DNA from 2 places in the Peribacillus sp. N1 genome. Region 1 is predicted to be linked to the other one. Evidence: riboswitches for the same ligand, from Rfam matches in the RefSeq annotation. Region 1 holds a riboswitch; the other holds the start of a gene.
The links. A riboswitch is a leader RNA that binds a small molecule or an ion and turns the genes downstream of it on or off. The one in region 1 is predicted to bind preQ1.

Region 2: another riboswitch for preQ1. It lies ahead of ACYP5M_RS16125 (QueT transporter family protein); the one in region 1 lies ahead of ACYP5M_RS10935 (VUT family protein).

The regions. Positions count from the first base shown of each region.
Region 1 is NZ_BAAHZO010000002.1:512,324-517,991, forward strand. It holds gene ACYP5M_RS10925 (PadR family transcriptional regulator) at 278-598, shown strand; gene ACYP5M_RS10930 (hypothetical protein) at 882-1,031, opposite strand; gene ACYP5M_RS10935 (VUT family protein) at 1,053-1,595, opposite strand; PreQ1 riboswitch class I at 1,646-1,688, opposite strand; gene ACYP5M_RS10940 (SRPBCC family protein) at 1,939-2,421, shown strand; gene ACYP5M_RS10945 (SRPBCC family protein) at 2,450-2,890, shown strand; gene ACYP5M_RS10950 (HD domain-containing protein) at 3,028-3,999, opposite strand; gene ACYP5M_RS10955 (hypothetical protein) at 4,046-4,345, opposite strand; gene ACYP5M_RS10960 (TetR/AcrR family transcriptional regulator) at 4,571-5,140, shown strand; gene ACYP5M_RS10965 (DUF4260 domain-containing protein) at 5,191-5,538, shown strand; gene queE (7-carboxy-7-deazaguanine synthase QueE) at 5,591-5,668, opposite strand, start outside.
Region 2 is NZ_BAAHZO010000004.1:50,797-56,464, reverse strand. It holds gene ACYP5M_RS16150 (sigma-54-dependent transcriptional regulator) at 1-93, shown strand, start outside; gene adhP (alcohol dehydrogenase AdhP) at 136-1,149, opposite strand; gene ACYP5M_RS16140 (DUF3892 domain-containing protein) at 1,449-1,745, shown strand; gene ACYP5M_RS16135 (hypothetical protein) at 1,827-2,639, opposite strand; gene ACYP5M_RS16130 (YbaK/EbsC family protein) at 2,775-3,296, opposite strand; PreQ1 riboswitch class I at 3,465-3,509, shown strand; gene ACYP5M_RS16125 (QueT transporter family protein) at 3,516-4,001, shown strand; gene ACYP5M_RS16120 (TVP38/TMEM64 family protein) at 4,125-4,781, shown strand; gene ACYP5M_RS16115 (PAS domain S-box protein) at 4,896-5,668, shown strand, end outside.

The DNA.
Region 1 (5,668 bases):
TAAATAGAATCTAAATGATTTTTGAAAAAAAATCAATTAATACCCCTTGAGTAGTGATTCTTCTATCCTATTCCGTATTTTCATTAAAACAATTAAATCATGTATATAGTATCCTTACCACACTCTTCACAACTCATCCGTTCCGAAGCACATTTTACTATGATTAAATTTATTTAGCAATCGTCATTTAACCATTTTTTTTTAGAAAAGTAAAATGCACCTTGTGATACGATGTACAACGTATTACACTTTAGAAATGAAAAGGAGGAGAATTTATTTGGATAAAGAATTAATGAAGGGAAGCATTGACCTCCTTTTGCTTTCACTTCTTTCACAAAAAAAGCTATACGGCTATGAAATCACGAAAATTTTGAAGGAAATGAGCATGGGCAAATATCAAATAAGTGAAGGCACCCTCTACTCCGCCCTGAAACGGTTAGAAAAAAAAGAATTCATAAAAGGCCATTGGAAAGAGTCCGAGTCAGGCCGCAGGAAATATTATCATGTCACCGAAAATGGACAAACCGAACTTGAACGGAAGCGAGAATGCTTTTTCTTCCTCGAAAAATTAGTTCGGAAAACCACAGAGCAATTCTAAACAAAATACAAAGCTTCCTAGCCCCATTAATGGAACGGTGCAGGAAGCTTTTTTTGATGTTTACTCGTGAATTCATGCGGCACTCTTGTGTTCGCACTGTTTACTCGTGAATTTGCGCTGTTTACTCGTGAGTTTCGCACTTTTACTCGTGAGTTTGGACTGTTTACTCGTGAATTTTGCACTTTTACTCGTGAATTCGTACTGCACACTTAGTTCGCACTATTTAATCGTGAGTTTTTCACGTTTACTCGCGAGTTACTCCGTTAACGCGCAAAAAAAGGACCTATTTTGGTCCTTTTTTGTCAATTCCTTTATGCTTGCGATAATTGGCGCAGGAGAGCTTCATGCATTCCCCTTGAACATGGGGGCCATATTTTTCACGAAAGGCCTCGAGGCAATAGCATTTATCTTCTTCCTTTTTGGTTCCTTCCATCGAGTGCACCCCTCCTGGCATTTAACTGGAGACTACACGTTTCTCCAGTTCTACGTTGATTCGTCCCAACAGTACGGCACCAATTGACTGTATGATGGTTTTAACGATGATTTGCCCGATGACCGCAGCGGGTACTGCTTCCCATGGCAATATATTGGCACCCAGTGGACTTAGGCCAATCACGACAAATATCACCGAATCGAAAAATCCTCCAACGATCCCGCTGTAAAACACCCTCCAACTCATCGGAAGCTTTAAACGGGTATAAATTTCCGTGTCCGCCGTTTCTGCGACCACAAACGATAATGCGGAAGCAAATACAATCAGTAACGTATCCCCTAATAAAAATGATACACATGCAGATAGAATAAGTGCAGTGACGATACATATATAGGTCTTCGCGCGGCCGAATTTATTCTGGACCAGATCTCGGAAGATGAAGGTTCCCCCGATGAGCAATGTCCCCATCGGGATGATGAACATGCCAAAATGTAATGGCGCAAAAGCTGCTGTAACCACATTCGCCGTGATTATGGATACTAAATACAATAAAATTCTTAACATTTCTTAATTCTCCTTATACAGAAAAAACAGCACCCTAAGAAAGAGCACTGTTCTCCTTAGTTTTTTTGAGAGGGTAGCTAGAACCTCTTCCGCCCGGGCGGATTATCATTTTCCTCATTTATCGTAGCTTGAAAACGATTGGAAATCAAGAAGTTTCCATATGGCCCTTTTATGTCACGGAGAATCCGATATTAGCAATTCACTTCAAATCTTCTTCAATGCAATGACTTTGCCGATTTCTGTCGCAAAAAACTGCTTGACCGCCTGTATATGAAAGCCGAAAATCAATGATAGAGTCATGTTACGATCTTGATACCTTATTTGGCGAGGAGGAAAAAGAATTATGAAAAAAACTACGTTTGTCTATCCTATTTATATCGCAAGCACACCAGAGAAGCTTTGGGAAGCCTTGACGAGTGGTGAAGTCACGAAGAAATATCACTTTGGATTGCAAGTACAGTCTGACTGGCAAGAAGGGGCAGCCGTTAAATATTTGCTGGAAGATGGGCGGATTACTGATCATGGTAATGTACTTAAATGCGAGCCGTTGCACCTGCTCTCGTTTACATGGATCATGGCAGGAGACGAAACACCTCGCGAGCAGCCTACACGGGTCACTTTTGAATTACAGAAAATGGGCGATTCGACTGTGAAGTTAATTCTTAGGCATGAGGAGCTTTTGAAGACAGATTTCGTATATGATGACAATACCTATGAAGGCTTGAATAATGGATGGCCAGCCATTCTAAGTAACCTGAAGAGCTTGCTTGAAACTGGACGGACACTGCCGTCAATATCAGTAGATTGGGATAGTGGAAAACAATAAAAACAAATCGAAAGAGAGTTGTTTTAGTATGGATACCCAAATAATCACGAAATTTAAGATAATCAAGCCAGCTAATGAAGTGTTTGAAGCCATAGTGAATCCTGAAAAAATCAGGAATTTCTGGTTCTCATCGAGTTCGGAAAGATGGGAACAAGGCAGGACACTTACATTGAGATACAACGAATACGATGCTGAAGTGGTCATTAATGTAATGGAAGTTGAGGAAAATAGGAAAATCGTGTTTGCGTGGGGCGGAAATGATCAAGAAACGATTGTTACCATTACACTAAAAGAGATGGATAAAACGAGTACAATCATTGAAGTAAACGAATCAGGATTGAGTGAGGACGACCCTGAAATAATAAACAAAATGATCGGACAAAAAGAAGGTTGGGTTTATACATTAACCTGTTTAAAGGGTTATTTAGAAAATGGCGTTAATACTTTGAGAGCATCATTGGTTTTTTAATTATTAAAGGGTGCTGGTTCAGATGTATAAGGCATCCGTTAAGCAAGCTCCTTCCTAATGTCGATTGTCTAAATCAACTAAGGGAGGAGACCTAGATGTTCCCGAGAAAAAACTGCCCGTATGGTTTGACACGAAATTCAATCGGAAATCACTTTTAGATACATGCCCTTTGAAGCTTTTTTGTAGGCTTCAATTCCCATTTTCTTGACTTTTTCCGATAAACTGGATGATATTACCAATTGGGTTCCTTGAATAACTGAAGGATCTATCAGGCGCATTTTATTTTTCCGATGTATATCGTATTCCACTTGATCTTCTTTCAACTTTACATTACCATGGATCCGTTTTAACAGGTTTTGAACTTCATGGTCTTCAGTGAAGCTTAACAAGCACATGACTTCTTCATCTGTACCGAGTAAGTCATCAAGGCTGATCAGTTTTTTTGCTAAAGCCACTTTTAAGGTCTTTGCCAAGATATCATAGCCATATATATTAAGTGGGTTCATGAAAAAATCAATAACTTCGCTGTAATACGTTTTCACAAACCATTCCGCCGATTCAATATTATCCAGATACATCCTTCCATTTATTATGATTACATGTTCTAGAAATTCTTTAATGGCTTCGATTGTGATATGTCCATATTGATACATATCCCGGAGCGTATAATCTACCCGATCGGCACATAACTCAGGTGCTGGCTGTTCAAGCAATTCCCATTTTGATTGAAAAATGACTTTACGATCATATCCAAATTCCTTCAGTATAAATGGGATTTCGGATTCCATAATGACTTGTTCATATATTTTTTCATGATAATCTTCATCCTTACAATCCAGAACGAAATCAATTACATGTGAGAATGCAGTGTGGGATACGTCATGCAGCAAGCCCGCGATTTGTTCCTCCAATGAACCTCCAAGCGCTTTTATTAAAAGCATCACACCAATTGAATGGTCAAATCGTGTGACATCCCACTTCTCATTAACTAAATAACTTGCCCCGCCTTGATGTATCCCCTTCAATCTTTGGACCGGTTTGCTTACTATCAGCTCTTCCAGAACTCCCTCTACAATGTGTTCCCCATAGATACTATCCGAAACTATCAATAACTGCCGCCTCCACCATTAGTTTACTCATTACAGACAGGTGATTTCACTGATTTTTTTCTGTAAAAATTATTTCTCCCTTTTGATTTTGCTCATATTGCTTTTTTACCAAATTTTCCAATTCCTCTTCATCATTCAAATCGACATCACTCGGATTGACCTCATCAACTCCATCTATGATCATCATTTCATTTATTATTACCTGATCTCGTGGATACACTTCAAAAATGTCTTCTACAGGAATTGTTTTATCTTTATACGGTTTATTGAATAAAAAAAAGCCGTCAAGACTATGAAAATTGATGCCAAAATACCGAATTTCTTTTTCATTTATCCATCCCCTCAAAGCTCCAATAATATCCTTATAATACCATATAGGGGTATTAAAGTTAAAAATAAAAACGCTGCAATGTCCTGCTCCCCTTTGCAACACTAGGGGAATTCCGCTTCAATAAATGGTAAAGTTTATCTTTAAAAACAGGAATTATTATTCAATCTAATATTTGACATTTGGAAATCAGTGAGCTATCATCCTAATTAACCAGTGGTCAATTAATAAGGAGGTGACAAGATGTCGCCAAGGAAATCGGCAGGTAAAGAATTATCCAGGGACATGGTGTTGAATGAAGCTAGAAACCTTTTTGCAACGTTAGGGTATTCTAATGTCTCCATGAGGCAATTGGCTAAATCATTGGATTGCAGCCATGGAGCCATTTATTATCATTTTAATAATAAGGCGGAAATATTTTATAGTTTGGTAAAAACGGATTTCTCCGTTTTAAATAATTTAATCGATGCTATCATCATGTCGGAAAATGATTCTTCTGTAAAAATGGAAAAGATTTTATTGTGCTTCTTGGAGTTCGGTCTAACCCAACAAAATCATTATTCCATCATGTTTTTATCGAAGGAAAAAGAAATTCAGCAGTTACTTCAATTTGATTCTAATAAAACATACGAAAAGCTAATCCAGTCCCTGACAGACCTAACGGACAACAAATTGAATCCTGCATCCATATGGTCGATTTTTCTTTCTCTTCACGGATTCATAACTTTTTATATTAATTCTGAGCTAACTTATCAAGATGTAAAAGGCCTAGCTTATTTTCATGTAAAAAATATCATCAGGAACATCATATAATTTTTTGAATATTATTGACCATAGGTCAATTAAACATTGGAGGTTTTAATATGGTAAAGAAATACCTTCATATTGAAGGACTCATGGTCCTTGTAGCGGTGATTTACATCTATTCGTTATATGAATTCAGCTGGTGGATTTTCCTTCTATTGATTTTATCGCCTGATGTTTCCATGCTGGCCTACCTGATCAATGATCGGATTGGAGCAAGGGTTTATAACTTATTTCATACTTATACTCTGTCCATCTTCATGATTTTGCTAGCCATTTTTCTAAAGTCGGATGCATTGATGCTGATTGGTTTAATTTGGACCGCGCATATTGGAATGGATCGCTTATTTGGATATGGCCTTAAATACACATCATCCTTCAAAGCTACACACATTCAAAGGTTGTAATAGCTTAAAAGGCAGTGTGATTACGCATCACACTGCCTCCGCTCTCTTTTCTTTATACGCCCCGCTTGTTACCCCATATATAGGTATGCAGCTGGGGCAGGACTTTCACATCATTCAATTCATCATCTGT
Region 2 (5,668 bases), on a different contig from region 1:
AAAACCTACGGCAACCGGAATGAAGCTGCCAAACGCTTGCAAATATCCATAAGGAAATTGCGCTATATATTAAATGAGAAGAGCCAGACATAATAAAAAGGAGGGTGCCCCGTTCCAGGGCTTCCTCCTCTGTTACTATTCTAGCGTCAATACGATGCGTCCGTTGATTTCTCCCTTTTCCATCATTGAAAACACGTCATTGATTTCATCAAGCTTTCTTGTTTCAATATTCGTTCTGACTTTACCCTCAGCCGCAAATTGAACAGCTTCCTGTAGATCTTTTCTCGTCCCGACGATGGACCCTTTTACAGTTACCCCATTTAACACTGTATCAAAAATCGGGATTGGAAGTTCATCATTCGGCAATCCGACTACGACAAGTGTGCCTCCCCTCTTGACAGAACTGTAAGCCTGTTCGAATGCTTTTTTCGTAACCGCTACAGAAATAGATGCCTGCACACCGCCAACTTTATCCTTTATGGCCTGTACAGGATCTGTCTTAAGCCCATTAACCGTGTAATCCGCCCCCAGTTCCGTTGCCAGATCAAGCTTATCATCTTGAATATCGACAGCAATGACATTAAAGCCCATCGCTTTCGCGTATTGCAGGGCAACATGTCCCAATCCGCCAATTCCATAAACCGCTACCCAATCACCAGGTTTTGCTTCTGATACCTTAAGCGCTTTATACGTCGTTACACCTGCACAGAAAATCGGTGATACCTCCGCAAAGTCAAGCCCTTCAGGAACCTTCACCACATATTTGGCAGGTGCTTTACAATATTCCGCATACCCGCCGTCCACGGAATAGCCTGCATTCAATTGATCCAAGCAAAGCGTTTCCCTGCCAGTCAGACAATATTCACAATCGCCACAGGCTGAATAAAGCCAAGGGATCCCAACACGGTCACCCACTTTCAAGGAAGTTACGCCTTCTGCCACCTTTTCTATAATGCCCACACCCTCATGTCCGGGGATAAGCGGAAGCTTGGGTTTTATCGGCCAATCACCATGTACCGCATGTAGATCGGTATGACACACGCCACAGGCTTTAATTTTCACTAATATCTCACCATACTCCAATTCCGGAATGGGCACTTCTTTAATCTCAAGTTTTTGGTTAAATTCATTGACGACCGCCGCTTTCATTGTCTTGACCTGTTGTTTTGCATTTACAGTGCTTGCCTCTTGTTTTACATTCATAATTCATATTCCTCCCTTAATTCAGTGGATATTATTTCTTGCTACTACTTAAATTTGCACTACTGCACTACCTAAAATAGATGCAAGTGCCATGCCACTGCAAAAAGGCCAATAAGACAGCAATCACAAAAAAAAGTGCCGAAAAATCGGCCCATTTGGACGAATTAACGGCTCAAGTTGGACGAAATCCGGTTTGTATATTGCAGAAAAAATGGCTCACCCTATAAATAGGAGGTGTCTAAAACATGGACCAATTTGAAAAAGCCTATGAATCATATAAACAGCAGGGAACACCGCAAGCAAACCAACCTGATTCAGCAGGAAAAGAAGAAATCATCGCCGTAAGGAAAAATGAAGAGGACAATATTATCGCCATCAAGACGAACTCCGGCCGCGAACTCGACTACCCCACAGCCCTTGCGGAAGCAAAGACGGGCAACCTGGCCAATGTTGACGTCTTTCATAAATATGGACGTGACATATTGCGGAGTGAGCCCGATGGGATAAAGGAAAATAACCTGGATCAACTGCCGGAGTTTTGAAATTTCGGGGAGACTGCCTGATATGGGCAGTTTTTTTCTGTCTGGATGAGCTAAAAAAGAACCAGCATGATTAGCCGGATCTTATTTTTCGTAAGGATAGGATTCAGAGATTTCGAGCAGTCGGCCGCAGGACTCGACAACCTCGATGATTTCCATCCATGACATGTCCAGACCCAGTTCATTAGCATGGGAAATCTTATCCCGTAACTTTCGGATGGCATTCGCATCCTTCTTCCCTTTACTTTTCGAAGGGATTTGGAAGAAGTGCCTCAATTCTTTATCTTTATGTATAATATCGAATTTATCACTGATTTGCAGGCACTCTATTATATTGATATCCTCATTTTTATCGATTCTCCTTCTATATAATTCGGTTGCCTTTTCTAAACGGTCTTCGCTGATCATTGGATACCAGCTGCCATCGCCGAATCTATCCAGGATGATATCGCTCATCCTCATTTCCAATAAGGTAATATATCCGAATATCAGCATCCTGATCGGAGGCTTTTGAAGGTCGGCATGGGTAATCAACATTTTAATTGAATTATTCTCCAAGACGAACACCCTTGTTTTATTCTTGAAAATATGGAGAAGCTGGATCAAAGGGGTTGAGTCCGAAACCATTTCCCTTGGTGAAAAGTTTCTCATATATTCAGAAATACTTCCTTCACCTAGTTCGTCCCTTTCGATATACCCGATGATTTCCCCTTGATCTTGGACAGCCAATATATCAAAATTCTTTTTCTCCAATGCTTTCTGAATATCCAGCGCCAGATCATTTTTATGGCAAAACTCAAGCTCCTGGGCAATGCTCTTAACCGTTATATTTTCTTCATAAAGAGTTTTAAGACTAAGATAGCTGCTATTGCTTTTTCTTTCGCTTCCATTTAACATCTTTCAACCTCCGCTCAGGAACACTTTCTGCCCGCTTTCCGCTTTAATCATGGAAATGCATGCGGCCCCCACAAATAAAGTCCACTGCAGTGGACTCAATCCCAATCATGTGAATCTAATTTTTTAACACATTAATCAAATGACATCAACTGTATTGCCTACCGCCGCTTCCTCATTCTCCTTTTCTTCCCAACCCTTACAAACATCCACCCACTCCTTCGCACCTGAATATTCAAACAATTCAGCGGGTGTAAGTTCTATTGCAGAGTTCGCACTGCCGCAAGCCGGGAACAATGACTCGAAGCGCTTCATCGATACATCAAGAAAAACAGCTAAATCGTTTGCCAGACCAAACGGGCAAACGCCTCCGATTGCATGGCCGGTCTGTGCAAGCACTTCTTCAGGCGAAAGCATTCGTGCCTTGAAACCGAATGTCTGACGAAATTTCTTATTATCCACTTTAGCGTCCCCTGCGGCAACTACCAAAATCGCGTGTTCACCTTCCCCTTTAAAGGAAAGAGTCTTAGCAATCCGCGCTGGGATAACACCGATGGTTTCCGCTGCCTCAATCACCGTAGCACTCGATGTTTCGAACTCCTTTACGTCGCCTTCCCGATTCCATTGTTTAAAATGGCTTTTGACACTCTCGATTGACATTTTATATTCACTCCTTTTACGTACATATTGAAATAATATCATCCTTCATTGCAATAAATCAAAATCCTATTGTGCTACTTCTACTGGGTAAACTAATAAATTAAAACCATTCTTTACAAATTGACGAAACAAGCGTACATGGGATACTATTAATAATCGGGTAAACGCCTACACGTGGTTCGTAACCATCCCACGATAAAAAACTAGGGAGAGAGTAAAATGAATGTTCGTACACTCGTGATAAACGGGTTATTGGCTGCCTTGTATGTGGCGGTCTCATTGGTGTTTAAACCAATAGCTTTTGAGATGTTCCAATTCCGTGTACCGGAAATGTTGAATCATCTGATTGTATTCAATAAAAAGTATATCTACGGTATCGTTGGCGGGGTCTTCATATCGAATCTGCTCTTTTCGCCGATGGTGCCATATGATTTGATTTTTGGGGTGGGGCAATCCCTGCTCGCCTTATTGCTTGTCATTTATATTTCTCGTTTCATAAAAGGCATTAAAGGACGGATGATCGCCACGATTATCTTTTTCACGTTCACAATGTTTTTAATTGCAATTGAACTGAACCTTGCCTTTGGCTTGCCATTCTGGCTAAGCTGGATGACTACAGCTGTCGGTGAGTTCGTCGTCCTCCTGATCGGAGCGCCAATCATTTATGGAATGAACAAAAGAATTCAGTTTGAAAAGTGGCTTTAAAAGGAATCTTCGCGCCGTTAGGCCACTATAATGGAAAAGAGCTGTCTGCATGATGCGGCAGCTCTTTTTTTTCACCAATGAACTCGAAAATGATAAACTATTAGTAAGAATGGTGGTGGCCCTTTGAAAAAAGTCCTGACCATAATAGGTCTACTTGTAATCGCAATATTTATATACTCTAATGCTGAGCTGTTCACTTTGGTTTGGAAAAGTGACCTGGATTCTGTTATTGGTATATTGAAGGAAAACCTTCTGCTTACATTTATTGTGACATTCGTATTGATGTTTGTACAAAATTCTTTTACAATCATCCCCTTAATTTTGCTCCTGACTATCAATGTCACGATATTCGGATTCATATATGGCTATCTATGGAGTTGGTTTACAAGTGTTGTTGCCTCAGGATTCATTTTTTATGCAGCAAGAAACTGGTTTCAGGAGCTTCTCTTAAAGAAGATTGGTGAAAAATGGCAGGAAACCGTTGTGGAGCATGGCTTCATGTACGTTTTTACAGGAAGGATTTTCCCGCTTATCCCAACAAGCTTAATTAACTTGGCAGCTGGAGTCAGCACTGTCACGTTCAAGGATTTTTTATTAGCAACGGCGCTTGGCAACCTTATATACTTTTTCTTCCTATCGCTGATTCCCTATGGACTGCTATCTGTTGAAATGAACCAATATACGCTAGCTGCACTCGCACTCCTCTTCTTACTATTTTTCATTATCTATAAGCGTACAAAAAAGAAAAAGAAACTTACCTTCTTCAGAAAAAACAGGTGACCACATTGGCCCCTGTTTTTTTATTTAGGATTCTGCATATATTTTTTTTCGATAGTTTGTTAAAATGTGTATGTAATTTTACCTTTGAAATGTCTAAAATCAGGGAGAATCTCCATGTCCAAACGCTCCATCTTAGCAATATATATCCTATCCGGGATTCTTACATTAGTCGTATTCGACTATTTTTTAACTACAAATATCCAAAACAAGGAAGTCTTCGTTCAACTGCAAAGAGTGGAAGGCTTTGTTTTCCTTTTATCAATAGGCTTGGTCTTATATCTTTATTTAGCTAAAAGGGAAGAATTCAAACGATTAAAAGAGGCGGAACAACGTCGGCGTACACTCATCAATTCGATGGTTGATTTCGTTAACTTCAAGGATGGTGATGGCCGATGGCTTGAATCCAATACCTTCGGGCTGCAATTATTTCAATTGGAGCATGTAGATTATAAGGGAAAAAGAGACAGTGAGCTCGCCGAATACTCCGAATTTTATAAAGAGTCGTTGATCTACTGTGAAGTTTCCGATGAAGAAACGTGGGTAAAAGGGGAAATCACACGGTGTGAGGAAATCATCCCTCTTCCCGATGGCAATCACAAGACCTTTGATACGATCAAAGTTCCCCTGTTCAATGAGGATGGTTCACGAAAAGGCTTAGTCGTCATTGGCAGGGATATTTCTGAAAGGGTTGTCGCGGAGAATCAATTATTCGAAAGTGAACAACGCTATAAATCATTGTTTGAACACAACCCATATCCGATGCTGATGCTTGATTTAAACGGAATAATCACGACGGTGAATCCTAGATTTGAAACGGTAACAGGCTTTCAACAGGAAGAAATACATGGAGCCTCATTCATTAATTTGAACTTCTCAGCAGAAGATGC